One region of the Vibrio crassostreae genome, then DNA from elsewhere that is predicted to be linked to it. Evidence: predicted binding sites of a transcription regulator. Region 1 holds the regulator's gene; each other region holds the start of a gene.
The links. Region 1 encodes PurR, which represses purine synthesis genes. Its sites were predicted from a motif close to TNANGNAAACGTTTNCNTNA; they were not measured.
Positions count from the first base shown of each region.

Region 2: purL (phosphoribosylformylglycinamidine synthase) is a predicted target of PurR. The motif match lies at 6,058-6,077, and genes of this name have one in related genera.
Region 3: folD (bifunctional methylenetetrahydrofolate dehydrogenase/methenyltetrahydrofolate cyclohydrolase FolD) is a predicted target of PurR. The motif match lies at 5,907-5,926, and genes of this name have one in related genera.
Region 4: pyrD (quinone-dependent dihydroorotate dehydrogenase) is a predicted target of PurR. The motif match lies at 3,810-3,829, and genes of this name have one in related genera.

Region 1 is NZ_AP025476.1:2,323,703-2,331,788, forward strand. It holds gene torR (two-component system response regulator TorR) at 1-638, opposite strand, end outside; gene torD (molecular chaperone TorD) at 924-1,571, shown strand; gene purR (HTH-type transcriptional repressor PurR) at 1,887-2,891, shown strand; cyclic di-GMP riboswitch class I at 3,062-3,147, shown strand; gene OC193_RS10345 (TfoX/Sxy family DNA transformation protein) at 3,275-3,865, shown strand; gene OC193_RS10350 (TVP38/TMEM64 family protein) at 4,000-4,680, shown strand; gene OC193_RS10355 (putative signal transducing protein) at 4,728-5,045, shown strand; gene OC193_RS10360 (alpha/beta fold hydrolase) at 5,176-5,973, opposite strand; gene glgA (glycogen synthase GlgA) at 6,259-7,713, opposite strand; gene glgC (glucose-1-phosphate adenylyltransferase) at 7,703-8,086, opposite strand, start outside.
Region 2 is NZ_AP025476.1:763,472-771,557, reverse strand. It holds gene dapD (2,3,4,5-tetrahydropyridine-2,6-dicarboxylate N-succinyltransferase) at 44-1,075, shown strand; gene OC193_RS03565 (DUF3332 domain-containing protein) at 1,174-1,707, opposite strand; gene purL (phosphoribosylformylglycinamidine synthase) at 1,972-5,883, opposite strand; gene mltF (membrane-bound lytic murein transglycosylase MltF) at 6,213-7,781, shown strand; gene OC193_RS03550 (hypothetical protein) at 8,084-8,086, shown strand, end outside.
Region 3 is NZ_AP025476.1:2,550,987-2,559,072, reverse strand. It holds gene OC193_RS11310 (LysR family transcriptional regulator) at 1-40, shown strand, start outside; gene OC193_RS11305 (NupC/NupG family nucleoside CNT transporter) at 246-1,445, shown strand; gene OC193_RS11300 (cation:proton antiporter) at 1,610-3,424, shown strand; gene OC193_RS11295 (helix-turn-helix domain-containing protein) at 3,555-4,064, shown strand; gene OC193_RS11290 (IS3 family transposase) at 4,061-4,903, shown strand; gene folD (bifunctional methylenetetrahydrofolate dehydrogenase/methenyltetrahydrofolate cyclohydrolase FolD) at 4,971-5,828, opposite strand; tRNA gene OC193_RS11280 (tRNA-Arg) at 6,040-6,116, shown strand; gene aroC (chorismate synthase) at 6,388-7,473, shown strand; gene OC193_RS11270 (trimeric intracellular cation channel family protein) at 7,587-8,086, opposite strand, start outside.
Region 4 is NZ_AP025476.1:1,796,599-1,804,684, reverse strand. It holds gene OC193_RS08340 (NAD-glutamate dehydrogenase) at 1-3,644, shown strand, start outside; gene pyrD (quinone-dependent dihydroorotate dehydrogenase) at 3,957-4,967, shown strand; gene OC193_RS08330 (cell division protein ZapC) at 5,174-5,722, shown strand; gene rlmKL (bifunctional 23S rRNA (guanine(2069)-N(7))-methyltransferase RlmK/23S rRNA (guanine(2445)-N(2))-methyltransferase RlmL) at 6,231-8,086, shown strand, end outside.

The sequences.
Region 1 (8,086 bases):
TTTGCACGCATGCGACGAATCAGTACGTCGATCGTACGGTCATTCGGTGCATCCACTCGGTGGCTGATCATATTCAGAATACGTTCGCGACTTAATACTTGGTTAGGGTAAGAAGACAAAGCCACCAACAGTTCGTATTCAGCTTTAGTCAGCTTCACTGGCTCGCCATTTTTGCTTAGCGCACGACGAGGAATATCAAATGTCCACTCACCGAAACGAACCACAGACTCGTCTGATGTTTCTTCTACTGCGCCAGCTGCCGTTTTACGAGCGGCAGAAATACGCCAAAGTAGGTTTTTAACTCGAACCAATAACTCGCGGAGTTCGAAGGGTTTAGTAACGTAATCGTCCGCGCCCATTTCAAGGCCAACGATTTTGTCGATGCTATCCGTGCGTCCAGTAACTAAAATAATTCCAATGTCTGATTGACTGCGTAATTCGCGAGTTAGCATCAATCCATCTTCGCCTGGTAAGTTGATGTCCAGCATAATGAGGTCAACGTTGTTTTCTTCTAACACGCTTCTCATTTGAGCGCCGCTTTCCGCTTCGCTCACTGTGTAACCTTCGTTCTGGAAGTATCCAACCAGTTTACTGCGGGTTACCACATCATCTTCTACGACTAATACGTGATAGCTCATCTACACCACTTTTCTTATTTAATAGTTTCAGTGACTATTCTATTCATAACTCGTAACAATTCTAGTAGTACAGAAGATAAAAGCCAGAAACATGGATTTTTTTTGATACAAGACAATCTTAAACCTTGCTATTTATCGTCCATCGCAATTCAATATAGGCATTACTACTAACGAGTAACTTTGCGTTTCGCAAATAACCTTGTTATTCAGCCTTGGTGTGCTTATGCCCAAGTGACTTCAAGATGCATATAAGTAACATCACAAGACTAAGTCAGGATCTAACAAATGAAAGATACGAAAGCGTTCAACGAGCAAAGAGCAGAAATATACTGGTGGCTATCAAGCTTATTTGCCAAAGAGCTCACTCAAGAAGAACTCGATCACTACCACTCTGTTGAAATTCGTTCTTTCCTGACTGGTTTAGGCGAAAATGAAACACTAAAGCCAGCGATTGATAAGCTAGTGGATGCGCTTAACCGCCTACAAACACGTGAAGATGCTCAACTAGAATTGTCTGCAGACTTTTGCGATCTTTTCTTAAAAACAGATAAACACGGTGCTCTTCCTTACGCTTCTATGTATATCGGTGAAACTGGCCTTTTGAATGATAAGCCTGCAAAAGATATGGAAGAGATCATGGCTAAGCACAATTTAGTGGTGAACCAAGATCTAAAAGAGCCAGCAGACCACATTGCTATCGAACTCGATTTCCTTGGTAACTTGATCATTCGTTCAAACGAAACGGATATTGAAGAAGAGCTAGAGAATTCATTTGCCGTTCAACAGCAGTTTATCGAACAACAACTGCTGACTTGGGTACCAAAGTTCAACGTGAAATGTCATGACGTTGATGAATTCGGTTTCTACGCCTCCGTCTCATCTTTGCTACTCGCATTCTGTCAATTAGACACTCAATATTTAGCTGGTGAATAGCTTATTGGATGACTAGGTAAATAAATTCAGTAGAATGTGACAATTCACCCGGATTTCTGGGTGAATTTTATTGCGAGTAATTTCTAGTCAGTCTAAAATTGTGACCGCAAACGATAAAATATGAAACATTCACGAAATGCTATACTTATTAAAGTTCAGAGCATTTCGGTGTTAAGACAAGCCGCTCAATAGCGGTTTTTTGTTTTTTAGCACTTTAGTACCCAAAGAGCCCTACAAATTTAAGCTCTTAGTTAGGTAGCTTAACGGCTACTTTATTCCGTACTTGGGGAAAGTAGCTTCTAATAGGATAAAACCATGGCCACTATAAAAGATGTCGCTCGCTTAGCCGGCGTATCAACAACAACCGTTTCTCACGTAATCAATAAAACTCGCTTTGTTGCAGAAGCAACTCAAGAAAAAGTAAACAAAGCCGTAGATGAACTCAACTATGCACCAAGTGCTGTTGCTCGTAGTTTGAAGTGTAATACCACACGCACTATCGGCATGCTTGTGACTCAATCAACTAACTTATTCTTCTCTGAAGTTATCGATGGTGTTGAGAGCTACTGCTACCGTCAAGGTTACACTTTGATCCTGTGTAATACGGGCGGTATCTATGAGAAGCAACGTGACTACATTCGAATGCTTGCAGAGAAACGTGTAGATGGCATCTTAGTTATGTGTTCTGACCTAACTGAAGAACTAAGAGAGATGTTAGACCGTCACGCTGACATCCCTAAAGTTATCATGGACTGGGGCCCTGAGAGCTCTCAGGCTGATAAGATCATCGATAACTCTGAAGAAGGTGGCTACCTAGCGACCAAATACCTTATTGAACGCGGTCACTCTAAGATTGCATGTTTAAGTGGCCACTTAGACAAAGCAGCATGTGTTGAACGTATTGCCGGTTACAAGCGCGCACTCAACGAAGCTAAGATTTCTGCCGATGAAAATATGATCATCGAAGGCAACTTCGAGTGTGATACAGCAGTACTTGCTGCAGAACAAATCGTTGAGATGGAAGATCGCCCAACGGCGGTATTCTGCTTTAACGATACAATGGCACTCGGCCTAATGAGCCGCCTGCAAGAAAAAGGCATTCGCATTCCTGAAGATATCTCAGTGATCGGTTACGACAACATCGAACTGGCTGAATACTTCTCTCCACCGTTAACGACAGTTCACCAACCAAAACGTCGTGTTGGTAAGAATGCATTCGAAATTCTATTAGAGCGCATCAAAGACAAAGACCACGAAAAACGCGTCTTCGAAATGCACCCTGAAATTGTTGAGCGAAGTACAGTTAAAACGTTAAATTAATTGATAATTCAAGTTTAATGTCATCAAGCGCACCTTTAGGTGCGCTTTTTTTATCAACAACTATAATGAACCTATATGCACAATGGAAAGATCATTAATTGAAGCAATGTCACATTTTGAAATATCAACTGTGAGCTTCATTCAACAAAAACTTTATTCTATTCAATCAGTCACGCACAGGGCAAACCACTCGAAAGAGTGAGACGCAAAGCTTCCGGCCTAAACCACTCGTTGGTATGGTAGCGGGGTTACCGATGGCAAAATGCAGTAACTACTAATAATTTAGTAATTTACGGCTTATTGACAATGTAATTGCAACATTTTGCTAATCTCTCGGACCTGCTTATTTGGTGGCGTAGTTCAAATACACCGAGATAAATAACATGGATAAACCGATACTAAAGGACTCGATGAAGTTATTTGAGTCCCTAGGAAAAATAAAATCACGCTCAATGTTTGGTGGCTTCGGTCTTTTTGCTGATGACACTATGTTTGCTCTGGTTGTAAATGACCAGTTGCACATACGCGCAGACAGAGGCACAACGAAACAATTCGAACAACAAGGGTTTCAACCATACGTCTACAAAAAACGTGGTTTCCCTGTCGTTACTAAATATTTCGCTTTACCTGAAGGCTTATGGCAAGACCAAGAAAAAATCTTGCAACTTGCAACCACGTCTCTAGGTTTTGCTAAAGAAGAAAAAGCTGAGCAGTCTTCTGCTAAGCCGACCCGACTCAAAGATCTGCCTAATCTTCGACTCGCTACCGAGCGTATGTTGAAAAAGGCAGGGATCGATTCTGTAGAACGTTTATATGAATCTGGCTCTGTAAACGCATTTAACGCCATCAAAGAATCGCATGCGTCTTCTGTCAGTATTGAACTACTTTGGGCGCTAGAAGGCGCGATCAATGGTACACATTGGTCTGTTATACCGCAGCAGCGTCGCGAAGAGCTTATCAATCGGGTCAATTAACATTGTCAGTGCAATCTATATACATAACTAAGCCGCATTTACTGCGGCTTTTTTTATATCTGATGAAAGTTAATCTATGCTTTGCCTGTCTATCTATACTATCGGTATGCATTGAAAATTTAGAGGAAGTATCAATGAGTAAGAAAATGATATTGGGTATTGTGTTGGTCGTAACCATCGTGGTGTTAGGCATCAATTTCGGCCAGTACTTAACGCTTGAAAATGCTAAGGCCCAACAAGCTGTGTTAAATGACTATATTGACAGCAACTTTATTGCTGCTGCCGCTATCTATTTTGTCGCGTATGTAATGATTACAGCTTTCTCCATTCCCGGAGCCGCTGTTGTGACCCTATTAGGGGCTGCGCTATTTGGCTTCTGGAATAGCTTGCTGCTAGTATCTTTCGCAAGTGCGATCGGTGCGACCTTAGCCTTCTTAAGTAGCCGTTACTTGTTGCGTGACTGGATTCAAACCAAGTTTGGTGACAAATTGGCGACAATTAACAAGGGAGTTGAAAAAGACGGCGCATTTTACTTATTTTCTCTGCGTCTGATTCCTGTATTCCCATTTTTCCTTATCAACCTATTGATGGGTCTAACACCGATGTCAGTGAGTCGTTATTACATTACAAGTCAGATCGGGATGTTACCGGGGACGGCGGTTTTCTTGAATGCTGGTACTCAGCTCGCAGAAATTGATTCACTTTCAGGCATCGTCTCCCCTTCAGTACTATTGTCATTTGCGTTATTGGGGATATTCCCAATAGTTGCTAAATGGTTGATGGGTAAGTTTCGCTCAGCACCCGTAGCTGAATAATTTATAATAGCCAAACAACACAGATAGCCGAATAAGGTTCTATTTCAATGAAAATCTTCAGTGCATCGAATCCGACAGAAGCTCATATCATCTGTGGATTGTTAGAAAGCGAGAATATTGCCTGTGAAGTCCGTGGTGAAGGGTTATTCGGATTGAAAGGGGAAATCCCATTTACGGAAGAAACTGACCCTTACGTGTGGTTATATGAGCCAGAATTGGCCAGTAAAGCTCGCACAATCGTCAATGACTACCAAAAACAGCAAGATTCTATCATCTATGAAGAGTGGCGTTGTGGTGAGTGTCATGAAGTCAACGAAGCGCAATTCGGCTCTTGTTGGCAGTGCGGTGCTGCTTCACCCGAATAGCAGAGTTTCAGTGACCTTATAAGACAATTAGGCCGATACCTCCTCCAAATAAAAACGGGAAGCTAAAATTAGCTTCCCGTTTTTATTTCAATTCGATTCAATCATTATCTTTGATTTCGCGCCTAGAAAATCACTGGATTTGTTTTTGAATAAACGCAATCGAACGCTGATTAAACTCTTCAGGGTTTTCCACGTTACATACGTGCCCACAATTCGGAATCTCTACTAGCTCGCTCGACTCATGCGCTGCGACCATTTCTTTAACTGGTTTGATGAACATGTAATCTCGCTCACCCATCAAATACAAAGTCGGAATCGGCAACTCTCTGTCTTTGAAATATTTCATCAATGGGTTTACATCAGCCGTTAATATAAACCATCGTTTAAACTCTTTTTGACACAGTTTTTTCGCTTCACGGATAAACAGGTGACGAGACTCTTTCTGGCTTTTTTGTGGCATAACAACGTAAGCAAAAAGGCTGTATAACCACATATAAGGAATGATGTGCTTGCTGAGGTTACCCAGCTTGATTAAGACTTGAGAACGAGTGTTGAGTTTAGTCACGGCACCACCCAGCACCATTGAGCGTACACGACCGGCCGCTAATTCTGCAACGTTACGCACAATAATCGTACCCAAAGACATGCCGACGAAATGTGCAGAACGGATTTTAAGATGGTCTAACACTTTAAGAATATCAAGCGTCACCGATTTAAACGTATAACGATTCGAAATCAGCCCTTTAAGTATATTGTCTGATTTACCATGCCCTCTCAGATCAATGAGAAGTAAGTTGAAGTGCTGTTTATACGCTTTGATCTGCTTGAACCAGATGGAGGAACTACCTCCTGCGCCATGCACAAATACAACCCACTCATCGCTCGTAGGGTGAGTAAATGTTTTATGAAATAGTAAACTCTCAGACATACCTATCGCTTTAATTATTGGAATGGAGCTGTGCCTCATCACGAGGCGGTGACTAAGGATATCACGCTATTAAGAACTTTAAGTGATAATAGTGTCAAACCTATCATTAGTCATGTGAATACCTACCCCACCTTTTCTACCTGACTAAAATGAGTTTGCAAGCTTTGTCTTCGTAAACGTGATGTGCTCTGACCAGGAAACAAAAAGGCACTCTACGATTAGAGCGCCTTCATTTATTGCGAGCTGTTGTTGTCCGCCAGCTAATTTTAATGCTAAGTCAACAAGTTAAAGTGCTGAATGGTACATAGTGAGGTATTCTTTAGCCGCATCTTCCCAACTAAAATCTTGCTGCATCGCATAAAGCTGGACACGCTTAATTTCAGATGGGTTTTGTGCATAAAGCAATAATGAACGATGTAACACAGCTAATAGCGCTTGCGGTGTTGGCTCTTCAAAAGCAAACCCAGTCGCGACTTCAGGATCCTCATCGTAATCATTCACGCTGTCTTTTAAACCTCCCACAGAACGAACAATCGGCAAAGTACCGTAAGCCATGCTGTAGATTTGGTTTAAACCACACGGTTCAAATTCAGAAGGCATCAAGAAGAAATCAGAGCCCGCTTCAACCAAATGCGCAAGTTCATTATTGTACGCTTCTACGAACGAGAACTTATCTGAGTGAAGTGCTGATAGCTCTTTCAATTGACTCGCCAAAACCGGATCGCCAGTACCGACAATCACGATCTGAAGGTCATTTTTCAAAAACTGTTCGATGATAGGCAGTAAGTAATGAACACCTTTCTGATTCGTCAGGCGACAAACCATGCCATAAACCGCGCAATCGGCAACGGGTAAACCCACGTCTTGTTGCAGCTTTTGCTTACAAGCTGATTTTCCGCGAGCCATACTATGCTTGGTCGCTTTGTATTTACGAGGAAGGAAAGCGTCTGTTTCCGGGTTCCAAGCACCGTAATCACAACCATTCAAAATGCCGAAAAGATCCGCAGATCTGTGTTGGAATTCTGCTGCCATACCATGGCTACCTAACTCCGTTTTCAACTCTTCTGCATAGGTAGGACTTACTGCGTTCACCTTATCTGCGCACATCACGCCAGCTCTTAACATAGTGACATGAGTGTCACTTACTGAAGCTTCCGGCACATTGTAGCTGTGCATCTCAGGTAGGAATTGCAGTTCGTCGTATGCAAACACACCTTTGAAAACCGCATTGTGAATCGAGATAACACTGCGCGTATTTTCAAAGAAATCGTGTTGTTGATAACGCGATTTAAGCAAGAAAGGTACAAAACCAGTATGCCAGTCGTTTGCATGAATGATATCCGGTTGAAAACCAAGCTTAGGAAGCATATCAAGACAGGCTGCACTGAAGAACGAGAAGCGCTCTCCGTTATCAGCATAAGCTTGATTGTTTTCTGCGTACATTTCTTGACGGTCGAAATATTTGGCACATTCAATACCAAAAACTGGAACGCCTTCTACGCTCAGTTTTTTAACTTGGTAAGCCGTATGAGGCCAATGATCGAGTTCAGTCGATAAAATAACTTCTGCTGAATCAATGTTTGGAATATTTCTATATGCGGGGATAGTCACTCGAACGTCCTGTTCGAGTGTTTGCAACGCTTTCGGTAGTGCCTTGGCTACATCAGCCAAGCCACCACTTTTAATCAAGCCTTCAACTTCAGACGCTACAAAAAGTACCGAGAGAGTCTTAGTAACCAACTCGTGCTCCTTTAGAAATCACTACCACACCATCGTCAGAGACGTGGTAATGCTTTTTGTCTTCTGTCAGATTGACACCAATTTGTGTACCCGGTGCGATGTCTGCATCTTTATCAATGATAACGCGACGCAGGATACAACCCTCACCCACTTTCACATCGCCGAGTAAGATACTCTCACTAATATCACACGCTGATGCAATATTGCTACGGAAGCCCAATACACTCTTTTCAATACGCGAACCACGTACATAACTACCACTACACACAAGGCTATCAATGATCTGAATTCGACCATTTGCCGAATCAGTAAACGTCGCTGGTGGCAGTGGCGGGTAATAAGTGTGTAGAGGCCATTTACGGTTGTATAGCGA
Region 2 (8,086 bases), 1.6 Mb from region 1:
GTTATAAAATAGCAAATCAAGACTCAACACATGGAGATTCAACATGGCTTACTTTTCACTAGCCTTCGGTACGGCAACCAAAAACCGCGACAATAAAATCATTGAAGCGTTCTTCCCTAACCCACTTCTAAACCCAAGCGACGCTCTTGTTGCGGCTGTTGGTAAAGTTGCAGGTTACACTGAAGGCAACCAAGCTATCGAAATCTCTGCAGCACAAAGCGCAGAACTAGCGAAAGCATTCGCAGCAAACGACGATGCAGCAAACGCATCTTTCGCAGAAAAAGCAGCAGCATCTGAGCAGCCACTTGTTCTTGTTGTTCTTGCGACTGACGAAAAGCCAGCATCAGTTGCTGAAGGCTTCCTTAAGCTGCAACTTATCTCTAACCGCCTAGTTCAACCACACGGTACAGTACTAGACGGCATCTTCGGTCTACTGCACAACATCGCATGGACTAACGAAGGTCCAATCGATCTTCCTGAGCTAGCTGAGCGTCAAATCGAAGCACGCCTAGCTGGTCGCGCTCTATCTGTAGATTGCGTAGACAAGTTCCCTAAAATGGTGGATTACGTGGTACCAACAGGTATTCGTATTGCTGACACTTCTCGTGTTCGTCTTGGCGCACATGTGGGTGAAGGCACAACGGTTATGCACGAAGGTTTCATCAACTTCAATGCAGGTACAGCTGGCGTAAGCATGGTTGAAGGTCGTATATCAGCAGGTGTTGTTGTAGGTAACGGTTCAGACATCGGCGGCGGCGCTTCTATCATGGGTACTCTGTCTGGTGGCGGTACTATGGTTATCTCTATCGGCGAAAACTGCCTACTAGGCGCAAACGCGGGTCTTGGCTTCCCAATGGGCGACCGTTGTACTGTTGAGTCTGGCCTTTACGTAACTGCAGGTACTAAGGTTCGCATGCTAGATAAAGAAGGCAACGAAGTAGAAATCATTAAAGCTCGCGATCTAGCTGGCGTTTCTGATCTTCTGTTCCGTCGCAACTCGATCACTGGTCAAATTGAATGTCTAGCGAACAAGTCTGCTGTTGAACTGAACAGCGAGCTACACAGCAACAACTAATTTAAGCGCTAGATGCTAAATTACTAGATACTAAAAAATACGAAGCCGCTGGGGTTAACTCCAGCGGCTTTTCTTTTATCTGTAGATAACGAAAGTCGTTACACCTTCTCTGCGGCTAACTGCTCTAGAGCCTGGATAGATGTTTCTGATACTAGCGCACCATCCATGTAGTAGCTGACCTTATCGCCATCACGAACACCCGTCAGAACGGCTTTCTGGCCATCGTTGTAGGTGATGTCCATGCGAATGGTGTTCTCATCGATTTGTTGCATCTCACCCCATTCAATCTGGCGATTATTGAAACCAAGTGGCGCTTCTTTTAGTGAATCATCAAGGCTGTCGTTCACATCAATCATGGTGTCGACTTTGCTATCAAAGATGTGAGGCGCGCCTGTGAGTGGGTTTTTACCCGCCCAGAATTCGATTGAGTTAAAGACAATGTAATCGGCTGCGGTGGTTAGTGCGTAAACCGGAGCAAGCAAGAAGTTGACACCCGCACGAGCGTAACGGTTATCCACCACCTCAACGTTGAACTTCATTAGTTTCCCAGTAACCGCGTTACTACCTACACACCCAGCTAACGACATGACAATCGCTGCCACTGCAACGGCTTTTGTAATTGTTGTTTTCATAGATCCCTCTTATGCCACGATGATTGATTCAGTTTTTGCATAGCCGAACGAAGCTTTCCTTGCTCGAATACAAGAGCTATTCGCCTAACAAATTGATTCCATAACATTTAGCGTAGTGGAGATTTTTAGAACAGCAAACTGCAAACCTCAATTATTTCGCATTAGTTCCTAAATCTTAGGAAATAAAAAAGCGCAAACCTTTCGATCTGCGCTTTTCATTTTTGATTAACCTAGCCTAGATTAATGCGACCTGTAAGAAAGTGATTAACCCACATTCTTACGTGCGTTTTGGAACATACGCATCCAAGCGCCATTCTCGCCCCAACCTTCCGGAGACCAAGAGTTTGCAACCGTACGGAATACACGCTCTGGGTGCGGCATCATGATAGTCACGCGGCCGTCTGTAGTCGTTAAACCAGTGATAGCGTTTGGCGAACCGTTCGGGTTGTTCGGGTATTGCTGCGTTTGGTTACCGTTGTTATCAACGTAACGTAGAGCAACCGTACCTGAGTTTTCAATCGCGTTTAGGTGGTCGTTGTCACGCACTTCTACGCGGCCTTCACCGTGAGAAACCGCGATTGGCATACGAGAACCTTCCATGCCGTTGAAGAATACAGAATCAGACTTCTGAACTTCAACTAGGCTGAAACGAGCTTCGAAACGCTCTGATTCGTTGCGAACGAAGCGTGGCCAGTACTCAGCACCCGGGATAAGTTCACGTAAGTTAGATAACATCTGACAACCGTTACACACACCTAGAGAGAAGGTATCTTCACGCTTAAAGAAGTTTTCAAACTGGTCACGAGTCGAGTCGTTAAACAGAACCGACTTAGCCCAACCTTCACCAGCACCTAGTACGTCACCGTAAGAGAAGCCACCACAAGCCACAAGGCCGTTGTACTCTTCTAGTACCGCTTGACCCGTTAGGATGTCGCTCATGTGAATATCAGTTGCTTCGAAACCTGCACGGTCGAATGCTGCTGCCATTTCAACGTGAGAGTTGACGCCTTGCTCACGTAGAATCGCCATCTTAGGCTTAGCGCCTGTGTTGATGAACGGCGCCGCGATATCTTCGTTTACGTCGAAGCTCAGTTTCACGTTCAGACCTGGATCTGAGTTGTCTTTCTTCGCTTCATGTTCTTGGTCAGCACAAACTGGGTTATCACGTAGACCTTGCATCTTGTGCGTCGTCTCAGCCCAGATAGTACGTAGTTCAGTACGGTTACGTTCAATTACTACAGACTCACCAGACTTAATCACTAGCTCATCAGAAGCTTCAACAGAACCAATGACATGTGAACACGCTTCTAGGCCATTTGCTGCAAGAGTAGCAAGTACTGCGTCTAGGTCATCATTGCGAACTTGGATTACTGCACCCAGTTCTTCGTTGAAAAGTGCCGCAAGCGTATCTTCGCCTAACGCCGCAATATCAGCGTTAACACCACAGTGACCTGCGAACGCCATTTCTGCTAGCGTTACGAATAGACCACCATCGCCTTTATCGTGGTAAGCGACAACTTGGTCGTTCGCTACAAGTGCTTGAACGCCTTCGTAGAAACCTTTTAGTTGTGCTGCGTTGTCTACGTCAGCTGGCTTGTCACCAAGTTGCTTGTAAACTTGCGCTAGTGCCGTTGCACCTAAACGGTTTTTGCCATTACCTAGGTCGATAAGCACTAGTGAAGTGTCGCCTAGTCCTTCAAGGTTATCAGGGGTGCGAAGCTGAGGTGTGATTGTCTTACGAACATCTTCAACACGAGCAAATGCAGTGATAACAAGGGATAGCGGAGACGTTACTTCTTTCTGCTCGCCGTTCTCTTCCCACTTAGTCTTCATAGACATTGAGTCTTTACCAACAGGGATAGTTAGACCCAGTGCTGGACACAGCTCTTCACCGACGGCTTTCACCGCTTCGTAAAGACCTGCATCTTCACCTGGGTGACCCGCTGGAGACATCCAGTTAGCCGACAGTTTAATGTGTTTGATATCGCCGATATTGGTCGCTGCGATGTTTGTGATTGCTTCACCAACCGCTAGACGAGCTGATGCGCCGAAGTCTAGTAGGGCCACTGGCGTACGCTCACCAAGAGACATCGCTTCACCGTGGTAAGAGTCGTAACTTGCAGCCGTTACCGCACAGTTAGCAACAGGAACCTGCCATGGGCCAACCATTTGGTCACGAGCAACAAGGCCAGTTACCGAGCGGTCACCGATGGTGATAAGGAATGTTTTCTCTGCAACAGTTGGTAGACGAAGAACACGGTCAACCGCTTCGTTCATTTCAATACCAGAGCGATCAATCGCAGGGTTGTTCACTTTTAGTGTTATCGCGTCACGGTGCATCTTAGGTGTTTTACCTAATAAAATGTCCATTGGCATGTCGATTGGCGTGTTGTCGAAGTGTGAATCTTCAAGCTTAAGTTCACGCTCTTCAGTTGCCTTACCAACCACTGCGTAAGGTGCGCGTTCACGCTTACAAATAGCGTCGAACGTTGCCATATCTTTATCAGCAACAGCCATAACATAACGCTCTTGAGATTCGTTACACCAGATCTCAAGTGGGCTCATACCCGGCTCATCGTTTGGCACGTCACGTAGGTTGAAGATACCGCCACGCTCGCCATCGTCTACTAACTCAGGAAGTGCATTTGAGATACCGCCTGCGCCCACATCGTGGATGAATGCGATTGGGTTCGCATCGCCTAACTGCCAACAACGGTCGATAACTTCCTGACAACGACGTTCCATCTCTGGGTTTTCACGTTGTACCGAAGCGAAATCAAGATCTTCAGAAGAAGAACCAGAATCCATTGAAGATGCCGCACCGCCACCAAGACCGATGTTCATCGCTGGACCACCTAGAACGATAAGGCTTGCACCTACTGGGATCTCTTTCTTCTGAACGTGCTCGTCACGGATGTTACCTAGGCCACCAGCTAGCATGATTGGCTTGTGATAACCGCGTACTTCTTCACCTGCGTGAGAGTTTACTTTCTCTTCGTAAGTGCGGAAGTAGCCAAGTAGGTTTGGACGACCAAATTCGTTGTTGAATGCCGCGCCACCAAGAGGACCTTCAAGCATGATATCCAATGCAGTAACGATACGGCTTGGCTTGCCAAAGTCAGTTTCCCAAGGTTGAACGAAGTTCGGGATCTTAAGGTTAGATACAGAGAAAGCAACAAGACCTGCTTTTGGCTTACCACCAATACCTGTTGCGCCTTCATCACGGATTTCACCGCCTGAACCTGTCGATGCGCCCGGCCACGGAGAGATTGCCGTTGGGTGGTTGTGCGTTTCAACTTTCATCAAGATGTGTGTTTTCTCTTGGTGGTAGTTGTACTGGCGAGTTTTTGGATCTGGGAAGAAACGACCTACTTCAGAACCTGTCATTACCGCTGCGTTATCTTTATAAGCAGACAGAACGTGTTCTGGTGTCGTTTCAAAGGTGTTCTTAATCATCTTGAACAATGATTTTTCTTGCTTAACGCCGTCGATAGTCCAGTCAGCGTTAAAGATCTTGTGACGACAGTGCTCTGAGTTCGCTTGTGCAAACATCATTAGCTCGATGTCAGTCGGATTACGACCTAGCTTCTCAGTGAAGCTTTTAAGAAGGTAATCGATCTCATCTTCTGCAAGTGCAAGACCTAGGGTAACGTTTGCTTTTTCAAGCGCTTTACGTCCGCCAGCTAATAGGTCAACTTCCGCATAAGGAGCAGGCTCAGCAACCGTGAATAGTGCCGCCGCTGATTCGAAGTCAGTGAAAACCACTTCCATCATACGGTCGTGCAGAATCGCTTTCAGCTCAACAAGTTGAAGCTCAGAAAGTTCAGAAGAGGTTTCAATGTAGAAAGCAGTACCGCGCTCTAAACGTGACACTTTAGCCAGTCCGCAGTTGTGTGCGATATCTGTTGATTTTGAAGACCAAGGCGAGATAGTGCCCGGGCGTGGCGTTGCAAGCAGCAGTAAACCTTCAGGTTCATGCTCTTCAATCGTTGGACCGTAAGTCAGTAGCTTTTCTAGCTTCTCAACTTCAGACTCATCTAGGTCTGCCGTTAGATCAGCAAAGTGGGCAAACTCAGCGTAAATACCTGTTACAGGTAAGCTTAATTCACGACAAAGCTCTAAAAGCTTGTTAACACGAAACTCAGATAGAGCTGGGGAGCCACGCAAAATTCTCATGTGCTTACGTCTCTTATGCAGTTGATTAAGGTAGTATTGGAATAAATTCAGTGGGTTATAGGAACAACCTAACTGTTTTCTTCGAAGCTATTCCCGAAGGTTGCCAAACCTATGCCGATTCCACCTCTTCAATGCGAGCGCATTATAAAGCATTTCTTTTTGTGACGTAACACCAAAAGCAACCGTTTGCGTGATTTTTTTTATCTTTCTGCGTAAATGGTACTTTTGCTGCATTTATCACCACTTTTACAACTGTTTAATTAAACCTGCTTTGCCAGCCTTGCGGGGTTTGGTATAAAGGGGCTTCCACTTTTCGAGATTTCATTTTGATGCCTAAATTTACGCTCATCTTTTCGTCTAAGTTCCTTCTGCTCGCCATCGCCCTCTTTGGGTTGGCTGGATGTCAGATTGAATCTGAACCTAAAAGTGTCCTTGAGCAGATACGAGATCGTGGCGTTCTTCGTGTCGGCACCCTCAATAACCAACTCTCTTATTACATCGGTCCTGATGGCCCTGCTGGCTTGGATTACGAATTAGCGCGTGAATTTGCGCAGGAGCTTGGTGTAAAGCTTGAGGTTAAACCCGCTTACCGTTTGTCTGGCCTGTTCCCTGCCCTGCAGAAAGGCGAAATCGATCTTATCGCAACCGGCTTAACGCAAAACAACAAACAGACACGCGCTTATCGCGCCGCACCTGCTTATTACTATGTAAGCCAACAGGTCGTATACAAAAAAGGCCAGTGGCGACCAAGAAATCTTGAACAACTGATCAATTTCGAGAATGAGCGTCAGGCTGAATTTGTAAAAGCGCAAACTGAATCAGAAGAGGCGGCGTCTACTGACACATTAACGCCATCTTTGGTTGTAGTGAAAGACTCACACTTTGAGCCAACACTAAAGCAGCTGCAAAAAACACACGATGACTTTATCTATGATGCGGTCGGCAATGCTGATATCAACGACCTGCTTAAAGAAGTCTCGACTGGGGAGCGCTTATTCACTGTGGCTGACTCAATTGAGCTGTCACTGGCACAACGTTTATACCCAGACGTAGCTTTGGCTTTTGAACTGACAGAAGACCAACCTATCTCTTGGTATTTGCAGAAGTCTGAAGATGAAAGCCTTTATGCTCTGTTGATTGAGTTCTTCGGTAACCTAAAACAGTCTGGTGAACTCGCTTCACTGGAAGAGAAATACATCGGCCACATCGGTACTTTTGACTACGTTGATACTCGCGCCTTTATCCGCGCATTAGATAGCAAACTACCAAAATGGTCGCCGTTGTTTCAGAAGTACTCACAAGAGTTTGATTGGCGTTTGATTGCTGCATTGGCATACCAAGAGTCACACTGGAACCCTGTTGCGCGCTCGCCAACTGGAGTGCGAGGCATGATGATGCTAACACTGCCTACTGCGAAGAGTGTTGGTGTAACCAACCGTCTTGACCCGAAACAGTCAGTACAAGGCGGTGTTGAATACCTGCGTCGTATCGTGAACCGAGTACCAGATTCAATCACACAACATGAAAAGATCTGGTTCGCCCTTGCTTCATACAATGTCGGTTACGGGCACATGATGGACGCGCGTCGTCTCACGAAGGCACAAGGCGGAGATCCTGATGCTTGGGGCGATGTAAAAGACCGATTGCCTCTATTGAGACAGAAGAAGTACTACAGTAAGACTCGTTATGGGTATGCGCGTGGTGATGAAGCAAGGAATTACGTTGAGAACATTCGCCGTTATTACCAGAGCATCATTGGCCATGTGAATAAGCGCAATAAAGAGCAAGAAGCGAGCCTTGAAGGTTTGGTGGTGATCCCGCCTTTAGAAACCTCAGGTGCTGAATCAAGCATTAGTGCTGCTCAATCGACATTAAGCAGTTCGGAACCTTCGCAGTAGATACTAAAAGAGCAATGCCATTAAGCATTGCTCTTTTTTATTGTGCTTTTTATAACTGCGCGAAAAAGAACACGCTCGACAAAAGGCCATGAAACTCGATGTGTCATATTGCAGTAACAATCGAACTTTATAACGGCACACCATAATCAAAAATTACGTTCTGTTGCACATCAGTGCTGGGTTTAGCTAGAGCTGCTCTTCTGGGTAAGCCAAGCGCGCGACAAGCCAAATAAACGAATAACACTATAATTAAATCGTTAGCCCAAACTACAAAGTCAGACGACAAATAGGAAATCATTGAAATG
Region 3 (8,086 bases), 230 kb from region 1:
GGACAAAAACCTCAAAACTTGTGTTGAACTGCATCGCTAACTGTTTCCTAATCTATAAATATAATTTCCATATGGAAAAAGTACGCTTTTTAATCAAAGTTAATTATTAAAATTCAATAACTTAATTATACTCATAGTTAAATCTTGATTACCCCAACATCACGTTAACAACCTCAGCTTGCCGCAAACGATTTCCTCTATAGAATGCGTCGCCTTTCCTATCTACAACTTTTAGGTTGACGCACATGGCTTCCCTACTTGGAATTATCACTATTTTAGTTGCCGCTTGGTTACTATCTACGGACAGAAAAAATATTCCACTAAGAACAGTCTCTTTGGCTTTCTTATTACAAATCTCATTCGCGCTGTTGGTTTTGTATGTACCAATGGGTAAAGAAGCGTTGAATGCAGCCACGGGTGCGGTATCTAGCTTGATCAACTACGGTCAAGAGGGGATTAACTTTCTATTTGGTGGCCTAACGAATAACGGATTTGTTTTCGCGATTAATGTTCTTGGCATCATTATCTTTTTCTCTGCATTGATTTCAGGTTTGTACCACATTGGCTTTATGCCAAAGGTGATCAACCTTATTGGTGGTGCGCTACAGAAGTTCTTGGGTACAGGTCGTGCAGAATCACTGTCTGCGACTGCCAACATCTTTGTCGGCATGATTGAAGCGCCATTGGTGGTTAAACCTTACCTAAAGCACATGACGGATTCACAACTGTTTGCTGTGATGGTGTGTGGTTTGGCTTCTGTAGCTGGTGGTACGTTAGTGGGTTATGCATCGCTTGGCGTTGACCTAAACTTCCTGATCGCTGCGGCATTTATGTCTGCACCTGCCGGTCTATTGATGGCTAAAATCTTAGTACCTGGCAGCCCAGATGACGCTCAAGAAAATATTGAGTCTGATGTAGAAATTCCACGAGCAACAAACGTAGTTGAGGCAATGGCAGATGGGGCTATGTCTGGACTTCGTATTGCCGTTGCAGTGGGTGCAACACTTCTTGCCTTTATCAGTGTGATTGCAATGCTGAATGGCTTGCTAGGTATTGTTGGTGGCTGGTTTGGCGTAAACTTAAGCTTCGAACTTATCCTAGGTTATGTGTTTGCACCCGTTGCATGGCTAATCGGTGTACCGTGGTCTGAGGCTGTGGTTGCAGGTTCATTGATCGGTAACAAGATTGTCGTGAACGAGTTCGTGGCTTTCATCCAGCTAATGGATGCTAAAGAGGCACTGAGTGAGCACTCACAAGCGATCGTAACTTTTGCTCTATGTGGCTTTGCTAACATCTCTACTATGGCAATTCTGATTGGTGGTTTGGGTAGCTTAGTTCCAGAGCGTCGCTCTTTCATCTCACAATATGGCTTCAAAGCAATTTGTGCGGGTGTGTTTGCTAACCTAATGAGTGCAGCGATTGCTGGTGTTGTACTTTCTCTGTAGCTAACTGATCATGACTTTACTCTCCCTATAGTAAAGTGACTGATTAATCACAATAATATTCGGTTAGCGTGAAAAAGAGAGCCTATAGTGTAAGAACGTAGGCTTTCTTATTTCATTGAATAGTTTGTACCACAGGGTGTGGTGCAAACCTTTTAGGGGCACAAATGGATTTGTCGATTACTTCTTCTTTGGCGTTAATTGGACTCTTGTCTTTAGCTTGTCAGCTGCTCGGTTGGCGTTTACGTCTTCCCGCTATTCTTCCTCTCCTTATCGTCGGCCTATTGTTAGGTCCTGGCTTGAATATCTTAAATCCCGATGCCATTTTTGGTGATGTGCTGTTTCCTATGATTTCATTAGGGGTTGCCATCATCCTGTTTGAAGGGGCATTAACCCTAAATTTCAAAGAAATCAGAGGCCATGGCCGGATGGTGACTCACCTCGTGAGTTTCGGCATGTTGATTACCTGGGCGTGTATCGTGGTCGGTGCTTACTACTTTGTGGACTTTAGTTGGCCGTTAGCCGCACTGTTTGGTGCATTAGTCGTGGTAACTGGCCCAACGGTGATCGTACCCATGCTTCGCAGTATTCAGCCTAAATCCTCCTTAGGCAGTATCTTGCGATGGGAAGGGATAGTGATTGATCCCATTGGCGCTCTGTTTGCTGTTCTGGTTTATGAATACATAGTCTCTTCGGCCGATCCTACAGGACATGTACTTTCAGCTCTGGGACTAACCTTAGCCATTGGTTTAGGTTTAGGGATCATCGGTGGCTATTTGATTGCCAAGATGCTGCAAGGGCATTGGGTACCGCACTATTTACGTAATGTGGCCGTATTGACGCTAATGCTCGCTGCGTTCTCTTTCTCGAATGACTTGAGTGAAGAATCGGGTTTATTAACCGTGACCATCATGGGGATCTGGCTTGCCAACGTGAAAGGCTTGGATATCGAAGACATCATCGAATTCAAAGAAACCCTGACCGTGTTACTCATTTCTGCGTTGTTTATTTTGCTAGCCAGTCGACTCGATTCGGGGACTTTCCTTTCGATAGGTTGGGGCGGTATAGGGTTGTTAGCGGTGGTTATGCTGGTGGCTCGTCCGTTAAGCGTGTGGATCAGCGGGATCGGTACGGATCTTACTTCGGCGGATAAATGGTTTTTGAGTTGGATGGCACCTCGCGGGATCGTAGCAGCCGCGGTTTCTTCTCTGTTTGCTATCAAACTGCAAGAGAAGCAATTGATTGAAGGCGCAGATCTACTGGTGCCAATGGTGTTCTTAGTCATTATTGGTACGGTTGTTATTCAGAGTTTTACCGCAAGCTGGTGGGCGAGAAGGTTAGGTGTGACTCAAGAGAAAGCACAAGGGGTGATTTTCTTTGGCGCAACTCATTTCGCAAGACAGTTTGCCAAGGTTCTAGCCACACACAATATCAACAGTGTGCTTGCCGATACCAACTGGGAGAGCATTCGTTTGGCGAGGATGGATAATTTGAATGTCTACTTTGGTAACCCAGCTTCAAGCCACGCGGAAAACAATCTGGAATTGGATGGGATAGGGCGTGCGATGATCGTCTCGCCTTATCGTCAAACCAACCCGTTAGTCAGCATGCATTACCAAGATGAATTTGGTGCCAATAAGGTGTTTGAGCTTGAATCGTCAGAGACTAAGCATGAAAGGCATCAAGTGAGTCGCGATGGTAATCGAAGTTTGTTTTCTGAAGGAATTACCTACTCCAAGCTCAACTCGTTAATGGCTCAGGGTAGCCAAATTAAAAGTACAGGTTTGACCGAGGCATTTGATTTAAACGAGTTTAACGCGCTGTACCCTAAAGCCATTCCTCTTGGGGTGATTACTGGCGGTGATTTCCGTTTGATTACACAAGGATCTGAGTTGGAAAAACTCATATCAACGGAGTGTGAGCTTATTAGTTTATTACCGCCTTCTGAACAGACGGAAAAAGTCGAGAATCCAGATAAGTAGTGAATAGCAGCGTATCAAAAGCGAGTCGCCCTGTTTCAAAACGAATGTCTAAGTATCAAAAAAGCCGCAGCGTTCATCACGTTGTGAACTGACCCCCAATAGTTGGACACCAATTATTGGGGGTCTTTTTATGTCCAAATATAGCCGAGAGCTAAAATGTATCATTGCTAAGCAATACTTAGATGGCACGTCATCTCTCTACTTAGCCAAACAATATTCAATTTCGTCAAGACAGATTCGGTATTGGGCTCAAGTGTTTGCCATCCACGGCACTGCTTCATTTTTACCAACTAAGCATGCTGCTACTGCTCAGACAAAACGAAAAGCATTGAATTTAATGTGGACGAATGAATGGTCTCTCACGCACACTAGCGCTGTATTAAACCTCTCATCCCCTGGGATACTCTCTGTCTGGCTCAAACGATTTAATGAGCTGGGTATCAAAGGGCTCAAAATGCGCCAGAAAGGAAGACCCTCAATGAAACAGCAACCTCAACGTACCACTAAGCCTGATAATGAAATGACGCTTGAGGAGCTAAAAGAGGAGTTGGTCTACTTACGAACCGAGAATGCCGTTCTAAAAAAGTTGGAAGAGTTGGAGCAGGAAAAAAACCGTCGAACAAAGAAAAAGCGGTCATAGCTCTAACTCTTAAAGGCAAGTACCCACTAAAGCACTTACTGCACACTCTACAGCTGGCAAAAAGTGTCTTTTATTATCAGGCTCAAACGAGCAAGCGCCCAAATAGCTACGAACGTGAGCTGCGGTTGATAAAGTCAATTTATCATGAACATAAGGGTCGATACGGCTACCGCCGTATTCACTTGGAACTAAAAAATCAGGGGGTCGTGCTTAATCACAAAACGGTTCAAAGACTTATGGCTCAGCTGAACCTTAAATCGACAGTCAGGATTAAAAAGTATCGTTCATACCGAGGAGAGTCTGGAACAGCAGCTCCCAACGTGCTTGAAAGAGATTTTAGTGCGACTCAACCCGACGAAAAGTGGGTAACTGATGTCACGGAGTTCAAAGTCAAAGAGCAGAAAGTATACTTGTCTCCCATTGTCGACTTGTTTACTCAGGAAGTGGTTGCTTATAGAGTGGCCCAAAATGCCTGCTTGCCGCTTGTCACGGATATGCTGACGGAGGCTATATCAAAGCTGAAACCCAACTCAAAGCCAATTATACACAGCGATCAAGGTTGGCAATATCGCCATCGACAGTATCAGAAAAAGGTAGCGGAGAGTGGGTTAACGCAAAGCATGTCGAGAAAAGGTAACTGCTTGGATAATGCGGTTGCTGAAAACTTTTTTGCTTTACTCAAAACAGAGATGTATCACAACCAAAGCTTTGAAGATGCAGATGCTCTGATAGAGCAAATTAAAGAATACATCGAGTACTACAATACCAAACGTATAAAAGTGAAACTAAAAGGCCTGACTCCGATAGAATATCGAACTCAGGCCTTGAAAGCCGCTTAACAGAAATGTCCAACTTTACGGGGTCACTTCATTGCGGCTTTCTAATTTTATTTATATGCGCTGCGGATTATTTCGAGTGAAATTGCTCACAAGCGATCATGGTGTTCTCGATTAGGCTCGCAACTGTCATTGGACCAACACCACCCGGTACAGGCGTGATGAAGCTTGCGCTTTCTTTCGCTACGTCGTATTCAACGTCACCCACTAGTTTGCCAGATTCCAAACGGTTGATACCCACATCGACCACAACAGCGCCTTTCTTGATCCAAGCACCTGGAATGAAGTTTGGCTTACCTACGGCAACTACAACAACGTCTGCTTGACGCACGTGGCCTTCAAGGTCTTTGGTGAAGCGGTGACATGTTGTCGTTGTACAACCTGCTAGAAGAAGCTCTAGCGTCATTGGGCGACCTACGATGTTTGATGCGCCAACGACAACCGCGTGCTTACCACGTAAATCGATGTTGTAACGGTCAAGCAGCGTGATGATGCCTTTTGGCGTACAAGAGCGAAGCTTAGGCATACGCTGAGCCAAACGGCCGACATTGTATGGGTGGAAGCCATCAACGTCTTTTTCTGGCGTGATACGCTCAAGAACGTGAGTGCTATCAATACCAGCAGGTAGAGGCAGTTGAACCAGAATACCGTCGATCTCTGGGTCTTGGTTCAGTTGGTCTACCAGTGTTAACAATTCGTCTTCTGTCGCAGTGGCTGGCAAGTCGTAAGATTTAGACACGAAGCCAACTTCTTCACACGCTTTACGCTTACTTCCAACGTAAACCTGAGAAGCAGGGTCTTCACCCACTAAAACAACCGCTAGGCCCGGAGCGCGTAATCCAGCTTCAGTACGAGCTTTTACACGTGCAGCAACTTCGGAGCGAACCGTTTGAGAAATTAGCTTTCCATCAATATTTTGAGCAGTCATGAATTTCCTTAGTATTGATATTCAAGTTAGTGGCTGATGTTTTTGGCGCATTATTCCAGAAAATCTTTTTGATTACCATCAAGCAAACGTTTGCTTTGTTCTATTTTCCAACACTTATATGTTTGTTGCCCTTTTTTTACCCACTTAGATCAGAATGTTACATAAAGCCGTTGCTTTACTGATTCGAATTCGTATAATTCGTTCCTGTAGCGCGCCCTTAGCTCAGCTGGATAGAGCACCTCCCTTCTAAGGAGGTGGTCGAAGGTTCGAATCCTTCAGGGCGTGCCATTATTTAAAGAAACCCGATAACTCTCCGAGTTGTCGGGTTTTTTGCTTTCCTACCATAATAAAAATACTCTTCTCAAAGCGCCACTCATTTCCCCCGCGTTATTCATTTCATTCGGCTCATGTAATAGAAAGTTAAAATTGTTCGTTTTTTGGGGTTTACATCATTTGGTAATAAAGCCACTATGAATTTACGAAGAATAGACAAGTAAAGCTGTTCGCCAGTGGGTTTAGGAATCAAACCTTCTGCTCAATAGCTGATTTAGAGGAAGTAATGGCAGGAAACAGTATCGGACAACATTTCCGCGTGACCACGTTCGGAGAAAGTCACGGTATCGCACTAGGATGTATCGTAGATGGGTGCCCACCAGGATTAGAAATTACCGAAGCAGACCTTCAAAGAGATTTGGACCGTCGTCGCCCTGGTACTTCTCGTTATACAACGGCTCGCCGTGAAGCGGATGAAGTGAAAATCTTATCAGGTGTATTTGAAGGCCAAACTACGGGCACTTCTATTGGTCTATTGATTGAAAATACAGACCAACGCTCTAAAGACTATTCCGAAATTAAAGACAAATTCCGCCCCGGACACGCTGATTATACGTACCATCAAAAGTACGGTGTGCGTGATTACCGAGGTGGTGGTCGTTCTTCAGCTCGTGAAACTGCAATGCGTGTTGCGGCTGGTGCGATTGCGAAGAAATACCTAAAACAAGAATTTGGTGTTGAAATCCAAGCTTACCTTTCTCAAATGGGTGATATCTCAATTGATAAAGTGGATTGGAACGAGATTGAAAACAACGCTTTCTTCTGTCCAGATGCCGACAAAGTACCAGAATTTGATCAACTGATTCGTGACTTGCTAAAAGAAGGCAACTCGATTGGTGCGAAGATTCAAGTGGTTGCGACTAAAGTGCCTGTAGGCCTTGGTGAGCCAATCTTTGATCGTCTAGATGCTGACATTGCTCACGCTCTAATGAGCATCAATGCGGTGAAAGGTGTTGAGATTGGTGATGGTTTTGACGTCGTTAATCAACGCGGTAGTGAACACCGTGATCCATTAACGCCAGAAGGTTTCAGCAGCAACCATGCTGGCGGTATCTTAGGTGGTATTTCTACTGGCCAAGATATTGTTGCAAGCATTGCGCTTAAACCAACATCAAGCATTACCGTTCCTGGTGACACGATCACTAAAGACGGTGAAGCAACGCAACTAATCACTAAAGGTCGTCATGACCCATGTGTAGGTATCCGTGCCGTGCCGATCGCAGAAGCGATGTTAGCGATTGTATTGCTTGATCACTTGCTACGTCACCGTGGTCAAAACTTTGGTGTGACAACTGAAACGCCAAAAATCTAGTTCTGCTTCGTTGTAATCGGAACAGATTTGAAACTGATTTGATAAAAACAAAAAGGGTTGCTTCGTAATGAAGCAACCCTTTTTTATATTCTGCGTAATTGAGAATATATTATCTAATGTACCGAGCTTTCAGGATCAAGCTGGAACGAAGGTAAACGCCACTTGAATCGTACAGCCGCCATACGCAGCAAGTAACCAACCACAAGCGTCACAATCGTCGCGGTTACGTCGTTAATGCCAAGTTCAAGCAAACCTAGGTATAAACCTGAAGCGACAAGTGCGACAGAGGCATATAGCTCTTCATGCAACACCAATGGTGTTTGACGACAGATGAGGTCGCGTAGTAAACCACCAAAGACACCCGTGACTAGCGCAGACACCATGCAGATCATTGGATGTAGACCCATGGTGATCGCTACCTTAGTACCAATGATACTGAACACGATAAGCCCTAGTGCATCTAAACGAATGAATAGCCCTTTGAGCTTGATAACCCATTTAGCCAGTCCGGTTGTAATAACACCTGCGATACAGGTGATTGCCAGATACTGTGGGTTTTCAACCCAACCTAAAGGGTAATGGCCGAGTAAGATATCTCGTACTGTACCGCCGC
Region 4 (8,086 bases), 530 kb from region 1:
ATCTTCTGCGTCTGTTCGTTCGCAAAGACCCGTTTGGCCGTTTCTTTAGCTGCATGGTTTACGTAACAAAAGATCGTTACAACACTGAGCTTCGTCGCCAAACACAACGCATCTTGAAGCAGTACTTTGGTTGTGAAGAAGAGGTTGAATTCACAACTTACTTCTCTGAAAGCCCACTGGCGAGAACGCACTATATTGTTCGTGTTGATAACAACAACATGGATGTGGACGTGAAAACAATTGAGCAAAATTTAATGGAAGTATCGTCTACGTGGGATGACCGCCTGTCTGAATCAATCATTGCAAACTTCGGTGAGAGCAAAGGTCTTCCATTGTCGAAAGAGTACATGCGTGCATTCCCACGTTCGTACAAAGAAGACATGATGCCAGGTTCTGCAGTTGCGGATATTGAACGTTTAGAAGCACTAAGTGAAGACAACAAATTGGGTATGCTTTTCTACCGTCCTCAAGAAGAGGCGGCAGATTCAAAAGCAGTTCGTTTGAAGTTGTTCTACCACAGCGATGAGCCAATTCACCTTTCTGATGTTATGCCAATGCTTGAAAACTTTGGCCTACGCGTTATTGGTGAATCACCTTATGAAGTGCGTAAAACTAATGGTGTGACATATTGGATCCTTGATTTCTCGATGTTGCACAAGAGCGATAAGACTATCGATCTTCGCGAAGCGCGCGATCTTTTCCAACAAGCGTTCGCAGCAATTTGGGCGGGTGAGTTAGACAGCGATGGTTTCAACCGTTTGGTACTTGGCGCTGGTCTTTCTGGCCGTGAAATCTCAATTTTACGTGCTTATGCTCGTTACATGCGTCAAGTGGGTTTCCCATTCAGCCAACAATACATTGAAGACACATTGTCTCATTACCCAGAGTTAGCAAAAGGGCTAGTGAGCTTATTCGGCAAGCGTTTCGATCCTAAACTGAAGGGCAGCGTGAAAGGCCAACAAGATCTTATTAAGAAGATCACTGAACAGTTGGATCATGTAGAGAGCTTGGATGATGATCGTATCATTCGTCGCTACATGGAAATGATCACTGCAACGCTTCGTACTAACTACTACCAAGTAGATGAGAACAAGCAGTCTAAACCTTGGTTGGCTCTGAAAATGAGACCAAGCGAGATTCCAGATATCCCTGCGCCGGTTCCTGCGTTTGAAATCTTCGTTTACGCACCAGATATTGAGGGTGTTCATCTACGTGGCGGTAAAGTAGCACGTGGTGGTTTACGTTGGTCAGACCGTCAAGAGGACTTCCGTACTGAGATTCTAGGTCTAGTTAAAGCGCAACAAGTTAAGAACACGGTTATCGTTCCGGTTGGTGCTAAAGGTGGTTTTGTTTGTAAGCGTCAACACACTATGTCTGGCCGAGATGAGATCTTTGCTGAAGGTCAACGTTGTTACAAGCGCTTCATCCGTGCCTTACTAGACGTATCAGACAACATCATTGAAGGTGAGGTTATCCCACCTAAGAGTGTTGTTCGTCACGATGAAGATGACCCGTACTTGGTTGTAGCTGCCGATAAAGGTACCGCGACATTCTCAGATCTAGCGAACTCGGTAGCTGAAGAGTACAACTTCTGGTTAGGTGACGCGTTTGCCTCTGGTGGTTCTAACGGTTACGACCATAAAGCTATGGGTATCACGGCGAAAGGTGGTTGGGAATCTGTTAAACGTCACTTCCGTGAAATGGGCATCAACTGTCAAAGCACAGACTTCACTGCAATTGGTGTAGGTGATATGGCGGGCGACGTATTTGGTAACGGTATGCTGCTATCTAAGCATATTCGCTTACAAGCTGCGTTTAACCACATGCATATCTTCATTGACCCGAATCCAGAGTCGGCATCAAGCTGGGTAGAGCGTGACCGTCTGTTTAATCTGCCTCGTTCAAGCTGGGAAGATTACAATAAAGACCTGATTTCTCAAGGTGGTGGCATCTTCTCTCGTCGAGCGAAGTCTATTTCCCTAACACCTGAAATTCAGAAAATGCTGGGTACCAAGAAAGCTTCTATGGCACCAAACGACTTGATCAAAGCGATCTTGTCTATGCAGGTTGATCTACTTTGGAATGGCGGTATTGGTACTTACGTTAAGTCTTCTAGCGAGACTCATACTGATGTGGGTGACCGTGCAAATGACGTGCTACGTATTGACGGCCGTGACCTAAAAGCTAAGGTGGTTGGTGAAGGCGGTAACTTGGGTATGACTCAATTGGGTCGTATTGAATACGCTCTAACGGGCGGTCGAGTGAATACTGACTTTGTTGATAACGTTGGTGGTGTAGATTGCTCGGATAACGAAGTTAACATTAAGATCTTCTTGAATGGCTTAGTGTCTAATGGTGATCTAACCGTTAAGCAACGTAACCAAGTGCTTGAGTCAATGGAAGATGAAGTTGGTGAAATCGTACTAGATGATGCGTACTGCCAAGCTGAGTCCATCTCTGTGACTGAGCATCAAGGTGTTGGCTTAGTGAAAGAGCAAATCCGCTTCATCCACACAATGGAAAAAGCAGGATATTTAGACCGTGGTTTGGAATACATCCCAGATGACGAAACGCTGCTAGAGCGTGAGAAGCAAGGCCAAGCATTAACAAGACCTGAGCTATCAGTATTGATCGCTTACGGTAAAATGGTTCTAAAAGAAGATCTTGTAAGTGATGATATTGCGAATGATGAGTTCCATGCTCAACAACTGATGCAATACTTCCCAACAGAGTTACGCCGTAACTACTCCCAGCACATGGATAACCATCCACTACGTGCCGAGATCATTGCAACTGCGCTTGCTAACCAAATGGTTAACGAGATGGGCTGTAACTTTGTGACTCGTTTGCAAGAAGAGACGGGCGCGAACATTGTTGATATTGCGAATGCTTACGCGGCATCACGTGAAATCTACGGTCTAGGTAAGGTACTAAAGAGCATCCGTGAACTGGACAACATCTCAAGTTCTGAAGCTCAATACGAATTGCTTTACCATGTGCGTCGTACGCTTCGTCGCCTAGCACGCTGGTTGCTAAGAAACCGTACGGGTAAACAGTCAGTGAACGCATTGATTGAGCTTTACCAAGGTGATGTGGCTGCGATTACTGAAAAACTGGACGAAAACCTAGTCGCATCAGAAGTAGAAGAGCATCAAGCAATGGCTCAACTATGGATTGACCAAGGTGTAAACGCTGAGCTAGCTAATTCAGTGGCTCGTTTGTCTAGCCTGTACTCAGCACTGGATATATCCACAGTAGCTCGTGAAACAGGTAAAACAGTACAACAAGCGTCTAAGCTTTACTTCAACCTTGGCGACCGTTTGTCACTGCATTGGTTCTTGAAGCAAATCAATGGCCAAGCTGTAGACAACAACTGGCAAGCGCTGGCACGTGCTGCATTCAGAGAAGATCTGGATTGGCAACAACGTCAGCTAACTGGCCAAGTACTTAACTGTGGCTGTGCTTCAGACATCGATGTGATTAAAGCGCTTGATGACTGGATGGAAAGTAACTCTGTTTCTCTGCATCGTTGGGAGAGCATCTTGAACGAATTCAAAGTGGGCTCTGTTCATGAGTTTGCTAAGTTCTCAGTGGCGTTGCGTGAATTGATGCTACTGAATTTAAACTGTATGTCGAAAGACTAATAGCTAGATAGAAACGAAAAACTGTAAGGGCAGGCCATTAGGTCTGCCTTTTTCGTTTGGCTAAACAGTTTTCGATAAATTAACTATTCGTACAAGTCTCACTGTATTAGTGAGCTGGTGGCTGAAGAGGTATAAGGAGCATTCCCTATAGATAATCAGAGCTTGAAACGGTAACGTTTGCTTAATAATGAACCTCATTCGTTAGCAAACTCGATTATCTTACCCTTACAGACAGTAATAGATTGAATAGTTGGGTAAATAAGTAAATAATATCGCCCCGTTTACACGGGGCTTTTTTCTATCGGAGGCACAATGCTTTACCGTCTAGCCAGAACTGGCTTTTTCCAACTTGATGCCGAAAAGGCACATGATCTTGCAATTCAAAATTTCAAACGCTTTACAGGCACACCAATTGATCTTTTGTATCGCCAACAATTACCTCATCGACCTGTAGAGTGCATGGGTCTTACTTTTAAAAACCCAGTTGGCCTCGCGGCAGGCCTAGATAAAAACGGCGAATGTATTGATGCATTTGGCGCTATGGGTTTTGGTTTCGTAGAAGTAGGAACAGTGACTCCACGTCCACAAGCGGGTAACGACAAACCTCGTTTATTCCGTCTTGTTGAAGCTGAAGGTATCATCAACCGCATGGGCTTTAACAACCTAGGCGTCGACAACCTTGTTGAGAATGTTAAGAAGTCGAACTACGATGGCATCTTAGGTATTAACATCGGTAAGAACAAAGACACACCAATTGAAAAGGGCGCTGAAGATTACTTGATCTGTATGGAGAAGGTATATCAATACGCTGGTTACATTGCTGTGAACATCTCATCACCAAATACTCCAGGACTTCGTTCTCTACAATACGGCGAAGCTCTAGACGATCTGTTGTCTGAACTTAAAACCAAACAATCTGAACTGGAAGAGAAGCATGGTAAATATGTTCCTCTTGCTCTTAAGATTGCTCCGGATCTAAGCGACGACGAAATTCGCCAAATTTGTGAATCATTGATCAAAAATAAGATCGATGGTGTGATCGCAACAAATACAACATTGGATCGTTCAATCGTTGAAGGTATGAAACATTGCGATGAAGCGGGTGGCCTAAGTGGACGTCCAGTTCAATCTCGCAGCACTGAAGTAGTTCGCAAACTTCACGAAGAGCTTGGTGACAAACTGCCGATCATTGGAGTAGGTGGTGTTGACTCGTATGTTGCTGCAAAAGAGAAAATGATGGCAGGCGCGAAGCTTGTACAAGTTTACTCTGGTTTCATCTACAAAGGTCCAGGCCTAGTTGGCGACATCGTTAAAAATCTATAAGCTGAAAATTGCTTTTATTCTTGAAAAGCGACAATCTGGCATCGTCTTACTAAAAGAGACACTGTAACTCACTGAGTTGTAGAGAAAAGCGATAAGAAAGAGGAATTCATTTCCTCTTTTTTTTTGCCTATTGCTCAGTAAAATTACTGTAATTGAAGGTAATTTTGCGTTTTACCTAATGGAATGGTTCAACAGTGTGAGACGAAATGATGCTTAAACCTAGCGATACATGGAGTTGGTATTACGATGAGCAGCAATGTTCATTAATGCTAAACCTCGGAGAGGATATGATTTTCAAAACGAATCTGGTCCGCAATAAGCTGGTGGACTGCGCGTTTAGAGATAATGAATTCACCGTTGATGACGCATCTTCATACCAAACTTTCAAAGAACAAATTTCTGGCTTAGAACTGTCTGAGCCTCGCCAAGCTGAACTCGCGCTTTATTGTGTGGCAGCAAAACGCTTCCATAAGCCTGTACAGCCTAAGAGTTGGTTCTTCGACTCACAGGGCGCTGGGCATGAATATCCTCAAGAAGGGGATATCGTACAAATGAATAACGAGCATAGCTTAGGGTATTTCATTGTATTAGAAGTGGGAGAGTGCGCGAGCCTATGTGCATTTGTCGACCTAGAAGAGTTTCTGCTTACACCTTCAAAAGGGTTACGCTTTGGCGACTCGATTAAGGTCATGCACGATAGAATGATAGACGCGAACGCTATTCTTCATCAAACGCACATTGCGATGGTCGGTTAGCCTTCTATTCAGTCCATCATTTCTCACACACATCGCAACGCGTAAACCTGTCAAACCTTCCCCAAAATCGGCTCAATAGCCGATTTTTTTGTGCCTAAAAAACCTCATCCTGATAAATACATCACTGCTTAACCATTTAAATAGTGAACTTACGACTATTTTTTCGCCTTAATTTCAGCCTGTTTTCATCGCTAGAAGTGTAATTTGTCCATCTTTATTCCCTGTTTTTGGTCTTTTGTAGCTAAATTTCACCCATAAATCCATTTTGGTATATACCAATTTAAAGGTGAATATAAATTCACATTGCTGTTTTGGTTAACAAATGGTCAGAAATGGAGTTGGTTCGATAGGTCTTGTGTTCTAAGGGGATGTGGGTAAGCGATCGCTTCAAGACTGTGCATTTGCTAGCCAGTTAGTCGAAAGATTCAATGAAAAGACGCGTTTAGTGTGATGCTCTAGTTACAAATTCAGGTATAATCGAGCTCATTTTTATCAATAAAAGAACACTATGAATCAATATCTAGCGGTTACCTCAAACGGCCTTGAGAATTTATTAGTTGAAGAACTAACCCAACTAGGGATTACAAACGCAAAACCTGTTCAAGCAGGTGTTAAATTCAAAGCGACCAATGAGCAAATTTATCGTTGTTGTTTGTGGAGCCGTTTGGCTTCTCGATTTGTACGTGTCCTTTCTGAATTCACTTGTATGGATGACATGGATTTGTACCTATCAACCACTGCGGTTAACTGGGTAAATCAATTCCATAGCTCTAAGCGTTTCGTTGTTGACTTTAATGGTACGAACAACGAAATCCGTAACAGCCAATACGGTGCGATGAAAGTAAAAGATGCCGTTGTTGATTGCTTCGAGAAGAAGTCTTTGCCTCGTCCTTCTATCAGCAAAGAGAACCCAGATGTTCGTATTCACGTTCGTCTACACCGTGATAAAGCGATTCTTGGTGTTGATATGGTTGGCAGCGGTCTTCATCAACGTGGTTACCGTCCTGAATCAGGTCGCGCACCTCTGCGTGAAACGCTTGCTGCAGCGATTCTTCTCCGTAGTGGTTGGGATGCAACTAAGCCTTTCCTAGACCCTATGTGTGGTTCGGGTACGTTAGTGATTGAAGCGGCAATGATGGCTGCAAACATGGCTCCTGGTGTTAAACGCCAGAAGTGGTGTTTTGAATCACTAGAAGATTTCGAACCAGAGCTTTGGGCTGAAGTTAAAGCTGAAGCGAACGTTCAAGGTCGTCGTGGCGTTAAGAAAGTAGAATGTAAGTTCTATGGTTACGACAACGATGAACGCATGATCAAAACAGCGCGCGACAATGCTCGTCGTGCTGGTGTTGAAGAGTTGATTGAATTCGAAGTAGGTGACGCTGCAAGGCTTAAACGCCCTACAGAATTTGTTGATGGTGTGATTGTTTCTAACCCACCTTATGGTGAGCGTCTGGGTACAGAGCCTGGCCTAATTGCACTGTACACGGCATTCGGCGCACAGCTTAAAGCTGAATTTGGCGGTTGTAACGCGTCTATCTTCTCTAGTTCAGACGAACTACTTAGCTGCTTACGCATGCGTGCAGACAAACAGTTCAAATTGAATAACGGTGCGTTACCGTGTCACCAAAAGAACTACTCAATTTCAGATCGTCCGATGTCAGAACGTCCAACGGGCGAGCAAGAACAGCTGATTGCTCCTGACTTTGCAAACCGACTTAAAAAGAACATCGGTAAAATTGGCAAGTGGGCTAAGAAAGAGCAATTAGATTGTTACCGTATCTACGACGCTGACTTACCAGAATACAATGTAGCGATTGACGTATACCCAGGTCACCTTGTGATTCAAGAATACGCAGCGCCTAAAGATGTTCCGGAAGATAAAGCTAAGCGTCGTTTAACCGATATCATTCGTGCGTCAATTCAAGTAACAGGCGTTGAAGCAAACAACGTCGTGCTTAAGGTTCGTCAGAAGCAGAAAGGCCGTTCTCAATACCAGAAGATGGCTCAAGACTCATCTAACCTAGAAGTGAACGAATACGGCGTTAAGCTGATTGTTAACCTTCACGACTACCTAGATACAGGCTTGTTCCTAGATCATAAGATCACTCGTCGTCGTATCGGTGAGATGGCCGCAGGTAAAGATTTCCTAAACCTGTTCGCTTACACAGGCAGTGCATCTGTTCATGCTGCTGTAGGTGGCGCTCGTTCTACAACAACGGTTGATATGTCTAATACCTACCTTGAGTGGGCAAAACAGAACATGGAGCTTAATGGCCGTGTTGGTCGTCAACATCAATTTGTGCAAGCTGATTGCTTACAGTGGTTGGTTAAAGAGCAGGGTTCTTACGACCTGATCTTTATTGA